Regions from separate parts of the Vibrio sp. TH_r3 genome, predicted to be linked through region 2. Evidence: riboswitches for the same ligand, from Rfam matches in the RefSeq annotation. Region 2 holds a riboswitch; the other holds the start of a gene.
What was found. A riboswitch is a leader RNA that binds a small molecule or an ion and turns the genes downstream of it on or off. The one in region 2 is predicted to bind cobalamin.

Region 1: it holds a riboswitch for cobalamin, as region 2 does, so the genes downstream of both, R3X26_RS18500 (TonB-dependent receptor domain-containing protein) here and R3X26_RS04635 (sirohydrochlorin cobaltochelatase) in region 2, are expected to answer to the same signal.

The regions. Positions count from the first base shown of each region.
Region 1 is NZ_JAWMPW010000047.1:3,951-7,384, forward strand. Features, by position in the region: gene R3X26_RS18490 (aspartate kinase) at 1-295, shown strand, start outside; gene trmA (tRNA (uridine(54)-C5)-methyltransferase TrmA) at 428-1,543, opposite strand; cobalamin riboswitch at 1,674-1,903, shown strand; gene R3X26_RS18500 (TonB-dependent receptor domain-containing protein) at 1,938-3,434, shown strand, end outside.
Region 2 is NZ_JAWMPW010000003.1:125,813-129,246, forward strand. Features, by position in the region: gene fucO (lactaldehyde reductase) at 37-1,185, shown strand; cobalamin riboswitch at 1,356-1,546, shown strand; gene R3X26_RS04635 (sirohydrochlorin cobaltochelatase) at 1,667-2,695, shown strand; gene R3X26_RS04640 (ABC transporter ATP-binding protein) at 2,704-3,434, shown strand, end outside.

The sequences.
Region 1 (3,434 bases), on a different contig from region 2:
CATTGATGGTGTACTTGACCGTGTACAACAACATTTTCCAACAGCAACGATTAAAGTTCAGGTTGTCGCGGTGATATCGGCTATTGGTTCACTTCTGGATACAAACCAAGCATTAGCAAGAGGAACCAATGCATTGATAGAAGAAGGTATTGATCCTGTCGCCTTGCAGTCATCAATGCGTAATGTAAGTGTTCAATATGTGGTAGAAGAAGATAAATATAAGCAAGCTATTTGTATTATTCATGATGCGCTATGCAATGATAACTCAACAAATGTTATGCTTAATGTTGCCTAGTTGTTTTAACAGCATTCGAAAATAGATCCATTGTTCTTGATAGACCTGATTATCAAAGGTCCACATAAAGCCCTATCGTTTAATACTCGATAGGGCTTTATTTATGTGAGAGAAGAACGAACAGATATATTGTTATTTTGGTTGGATTTTTTCTAATAGCACACCTGCTTCCATGTGGTGGGTGTAAGGGAATTGATCGAATAAAGCAAACCGCGTGACAGTATGAGTGGTAGATAGTAAGGCTAAATTTTCTTTGAGTGTTTCTGGGTTACAGGATATATACATGATACGTTCGTAACCTTGGACCATTTTACAAGTGTCTACATCCATACCTGACCGGGGTGGATCAACAAAAATAGTGTTGCAATTGTAACTTTGTAGATCGATATTTTCTTGTTTCAAACGTCTAAATTCTCGCTTACCTTCCATCGCTTCGGTAAAGTCTTCGGCTGACATTCTAATAATTTGCACGTTTTCTATTTGATTAGCTGCAATATTATATTGTGCTGACACAACGGATGGCTTGGCGAGTTCTGTTGCTAAAACACGTTCAAAGTTTTGTGCTAATGCCAGTGAAAAATTACCATTTCCACAATATAACTCTAACAAATCACCTGAACTGTTTTTAGTGCAATCAACGGCCCATTCCAACATTTTTTGAGCGACGATCCCGTTTGGTTGGGTAAAGCTATTTTCTACTTGTTGATAAATGTATGTCTGCCCGTGAACCTTTAGTTTTTCAACAACATAGTCTCTATCTAAAACGATTTTCATTTTGCGAGCACGACCAATGAGGTCAAGATGAAATCCCTTATCATTTAGTTGAGCTTTTAGATTTTTGGCTTCTTTCGTCCACGAGTCATCAAGTTGACGGTGATAGAGCAACGAAATAAGAATTTCACCACTTAAAGTGGAAAGAAAATCCACTTGGAACAGCTTTTTGCGTAAAACATCGTTAGTTTTAATTGATTCAAGTAGAACAGGCATAAGATCATTGATGATTTTGCTAGCTGTCGGAAAACTATCCACACGATATTTCTCGCGTGTTGCTTGATCAAACATAATGTAATAAAGATCGTCACCTTCATGCCAAACTCGAAATTCAGCCCTCATACGATAGTATTTTTCTGGAGACTCAAATACTTCTAATTCTGGCACATCGTATTCGGCAAACATTTTTTTAAGGCATTCAGCTTTCTCATTTAACTGTTGGTGATAGTGATTAGGATTAACGTTCAGGCTTGCCATAGATATACCATTAGATAGAAACAAAGGAGCGCAGATTTTATTCAATCTAGAGTGCTTGTCCAGCATTCATATGAATAAGTTTCATGCCAACCTTAAAATAATAGCACTAGACAATTAATATAATGATAATTAGTATCATTGCGAAACTGGTGAGGGTGGCATTCAGCCACTGCCTTAATAGGGAATCTGGTGAGACTCCAGAACTGACGCGCAGCGGTAAAAAAGAACGAACATCTAAGGTGAAAACCACACACTACGATATTCAATAGATGAATACGTGGGAAGTGAGATGCTAGGAGACCAAGTGATTTTTGGTCGTGCTTTTAAGTCCGAATACCTGCCAGTAGGTAAGTGAATACACACTTACTCAGATTTACGCGAATAGGGTTTACTTATGAACAAATCTATAATAGCGGCCACAGTGGCTTCGCTAGTCTCGGTTCCATCTTTATCTTTTGCACAATCTTCTTCTGATGTTGAAACCATGGTCGTTACTGCTAATCGGTTTGAGCAAGCTGAGTCCTCTACGTTTGAACCAATTTCGGTTGTCACTCGTGAAGATATAGAAGTGTCTCAAGCTAACTCATTGACTGATATTATTAAAAGGCTTCCAGGTGTAGAAGTCGCTCAAAATGGTGGCAGAGGTCACAATGCATCGGTTTATATTAGAGGTACTAATAGTGACCATGTCTTAATTCTTGTTGATGGTATTCGTATTGATAGTGCCGCAGGGGGCGTCGCTTTAAATAAATATCCAATAGGTTTAGTGGAGCGAGTCGAAGTTATTAGAGGTCCGGTCGCCGCTAAATATGGTTCTGATGCTATAGGTGGTGTTATCAATATCATTACTCGTTCTAATAGAGGGAATGAGAGGAAGCAAGTAACGGTTGGTATCGGTTCAAATTCCCAAAAGGAAAGTAATTTTTCTGTAAAAACAGACGTGAATGAAAATGGACACCTGCAAATAGCCGCGGGCTATGAAGAAACTGATGGTTACGATATTAAAGATGACGACTCTAGTATTGATTATGGGTTTGATTCAAAAAATGGAATGGTTGGATATGAACATATTTTTAATGACCATGTAACCTTTTATGGGTCAGCTACTTGGTTTGATAGTTTAGTTGAGTATGATTCTTATGGTTTAAACTATGGATCTTCTGAGAATGAAAGCTTTACGGGATTAATAGAATATAAAAACGAACAACTTGACTCGAGAATAAGCTTGAATCATCAGTTGACAGAAAATGCCGATTATTCATTAGGTGAAACAAAAGATACCGCAAGTACATTTGCTGAGATCACCATGACTCAGCTGCAATGGGCAAACCAATACCAGTATTCAGATCAAGTTACTATTTCTGGTGGTATAGAAGGAAGAAGAGAATCATTAGGAGATGATGCTATTAGTTATGGTTATGCACATAGTCTAGCGGGCGAAAGTAGAGATACAACAGGTATCTTTTTATCTGGTTCATTTATCGAAGGTGATTGGGGAATGGAAGCAAGCCTTCGTCATGATAAGCACGATGAATATGATTCATATACAACGTGGTCTTTAGCTACAGGTTACCAAATAGATGATAACCATAGAATAAGAGCGAGCTATGGCACAGCATTTAAAGCACCAACATATACTGATTTAACGACAACTCCAGATTTGAAAGAAGAAACATCCGATAATATAGAAATTGGAGTGTCTGGGGATTATTCGTTTTTCAATTGGAACTTGGCTGCTTATAAAAACGATGTGAAAAATTTGATTATTTGGTATCAATATCCGGAATATAATTGGTATTCTGATAATGTGGATGCAGAGATTAAAGGTGTCGAGTTAGATGTTAGTTTTGCAACTGGTCCTGTATATCATACTTTTGTGGCTGAATATAAA
Region 2 (3,434 bases):
AATGTTTGCAAATGATCGATTAAGTAAGGAATTTGTATGTCATTTGCGTTGAATTTACCAAAATTGAGTTTTTCTGGTGTTGGAGCGGTTGAAGATTCTGTTGCCGAACTCGATAAACAACCTGTTAAAAAAGCACTGATTGTTACCGATGCGAATTTAGTTCAATTAGGCTTGTTAGATAAACTATTTCAAGAGTTAAAGCGATATTCAATTGACTATGTTGTTTTTGACCAAGTCACACCAAATCCTACTGCGTCATTGGTAAGACGTGGTTTAAGTCAATATATAGAATCACAGTGTGACTGCTTTATTGCCGTTGGTGGCGGAAGCCCAGTGGATTGCGCCAAAGCTATTCGAGTTATGGCGTCAAATGAAGGCGATATTTGTGATTTCAATGGGGTAGGGATGGTAAAAAATCCAGGTGCCTTCTTTATCGCTATTAATACAACGGCAGGAACCGCTGCTGAAATGACTTCTAATTCCGTTATTACCGATGAAGATAATCAAGTCAAAATGGTTATCATTGATAGTAAACAAATTCCGGATATCGCGGTTAATGATCCGACGCTGATGGTCGATTTACCCTCCGGTGTAACCGCAGCAACAGGTATGGATGCACTAACTCATGCAGTTGAAGCTTATGTCACGCCTGGCTCTCATACTTTAACCAAGCCGACGGCTTTAGAAGCAATAAGATTAATCACCAAATGGTTACCGGTTGCTGTAGACGATGGCAAAAACCTATCAGCGCGAGATAACTTGGCGTGTGCTCAGTTTCTAGCGGGTATGGCCTTTAATAGCGCAGGACTGGGCCTAGTCCATGCTATGGCTCATCAGCCAGGAGCAACGCATAATTTACCTCATGGTGTCTGTAACGCAATACTGTTACCAGTCGTATGCAAGTTTAATGCGGAGCTTTGTCCTGAACCATTTCGTGCAGTGGCTGAGGTGATGGGTGGCGCTACGTTTGATCTAAATGATAAGCAAGCCGCTGATTTAGCGGTTGAGCTAATTTGTAAGTTATCTGAAAGAGTCGGTATCCCAAGTGGGTTTGCTGAATTAGGAATCACAGAGTCTGATCTAGCTGGTTGGATTGATAAAGCGATGCAAGATCCTTGTCTTCCTGGTAACCCAAGACAACCAAATGAAGCCGAAGTTTTAGCTCTTTATAAACAAGCGCTTTAATAGCGTTATCGTTTAATCGGCGTAGCAGAAAAAATGGCGTTATGCCGATTAAAAGCAACATCAACTATTTTAATTAACCGATCAATTGATTTATTTAATCACTTGATTTAACTAAGCAATCAATAACTGATTTATTGATTTTAAACAAAAATTTTTTTACAAAAACAGGCAATATCACTATTCCATTAGGTGAGAATAAAGTTCACTTTATTCTTTAAAAGGGAACCAAGTAGAAGCTTGGGCTGTACCCGCAACTGTGTTTGGCGAGCTAATAGCAATGAACCACTGGACTTTGTCTGGGAAGGAGCTGTTATGTGTTGACCCATAAGCCAGGATACCTGCCTAACGGGATAACAAGCATGCGAGCGGGTGTCTCGACGTTTATTCGTTATTTATACAATAACCAATTCTCTCTTCCTCCCTATCGCCATTTTTTATTCAACCAGCCTTTGGGTCGGTATAAAATTTTGGAAATAGAATTATGAAATGTTCAACCAACTTTCGCCATTTGATCAGGAAATTTTTGCTACTAGCCGTCGTGCCGTCAATAGTCAGCATGTCTTCAGTTGCGTCTGATGATAATGTTACTAATACCGCAGGAAACAAAATGAATACTCACAAATCAGCAATTGTATTGGCTGCTTTTGGAACCTCTTATGACAGTGCAGTTAATTCATTAATTGCGATAGAGAAGCATATTGAATCGGCCTATCCTAATACGCCCGTTCGCTTTGCTTTCACTTCTAATATTATTCGAAAGAAATGGCATGCACGTCAAAATGATGAAGAATATAAACGTGCTCACCCACAGGTACCAGAGCATTTTTATAGCGTTAAAAATGTATTGGGTACCTTGGCTGACCTGCAAAATGAAGGCTATAAAAATATTGTTGTCCAAACCACGCTTCTGTCTCATGGTGAAGAATTTATTGATTTAAAGGCGTATGTGGATGCATTGGCTTCGATTGAAACAATTAAAGAAAAATGGAAACCTTTTAACCATATCGCTATCGGTCGTCCTTTAATGGGTACTTGGGGACATCATTATGAATATCAGGCTGATCTTGATGTTCTTGCTAGTGCATTAGCCGACGATATTGCTTTAGCAGAAAAAAATGACTCTGCTTTAGTTTACATGGGACATGGTAACGAGCATTTATCTACCGGTTTGTATGCTGAATTAGAGCAGCGATTAAATACCATGTATCCACAAGTGAACAGTTATGTTGGCTTGGTAGAAGGTTTTCCTGGTTTCGATATGTTGTTGGAGAAAATACAAGCCGATCAGATTACCAATGTCACTATTAAACCACTAATGGTTGTTGCTGGTGATCATGCAACTAATGATATGGCAGGCGACGAAGATGACTCTTGGAAGGTCATGTTATCAACAAATAATATTAATGTGATTCCAGTTTTAGAAGGTTTGGGCAGCAAACAAACGATTCAAGCAATTTATTTACGTCACCTTCAAGATGCGGCAAAAGATGCCGGCATTGAATTGGAGTAATAGTAAAGATGAATCACTCACTCGGTTGTTCTACTGCTCACTCTATAGAAAATAACGTTATCGAGCATAATGTTATAAAAAGCCATGTTATAGACAACAATGTTATAGACAACAGCACTATTGCAAATAATGTGCTCATAGAAGTTAAGGCATTGTCACGCTCGTTTGGTAACAGCATGGCTGTTGATGAGGTGGATTTTGTTATTCAGCAAGGTGAGATATGTGCTTTTCTTGGTCCAAATGGCGCAGGGAAAACCACCATCATAAAAATGTTAACCGGTTTATTGGAACCGAGTTCGGGCCATATTCTTTACCAGAATGAACAGTATGATCCGAGCCGCCTAGCGTTGAAAAAAATGATAGGAGTAGTTCCACAACATAATAACCTTGATAAAGAACTTACGTTAACAGAAAACCTTAGAGTGCATGGCTTATTGTACAAAATGCGCGGTAGTGTATTAAATAATGCTATCGAACAATGCCTTGAATTTGCCCAATTATCCGAACATAAAAATAAGCCAGCGGGTAAGTTATCAGGTGGCATGAAACGCAAATTAGTGATTGCTCGTGCACTCATGCATAACCCTAAAATTCTCTTCTTAGACGAACCAACCGTAGGGCTTGACCCACTGGCTCGTCGAAAAATGCTGTCATTTCTAAGCAAGATAAATAGGGAAAGAGAATGCACCATATTTCTTACTACCCATTACATCGAGGAAGCAGAAAAATTAGCGGAAAG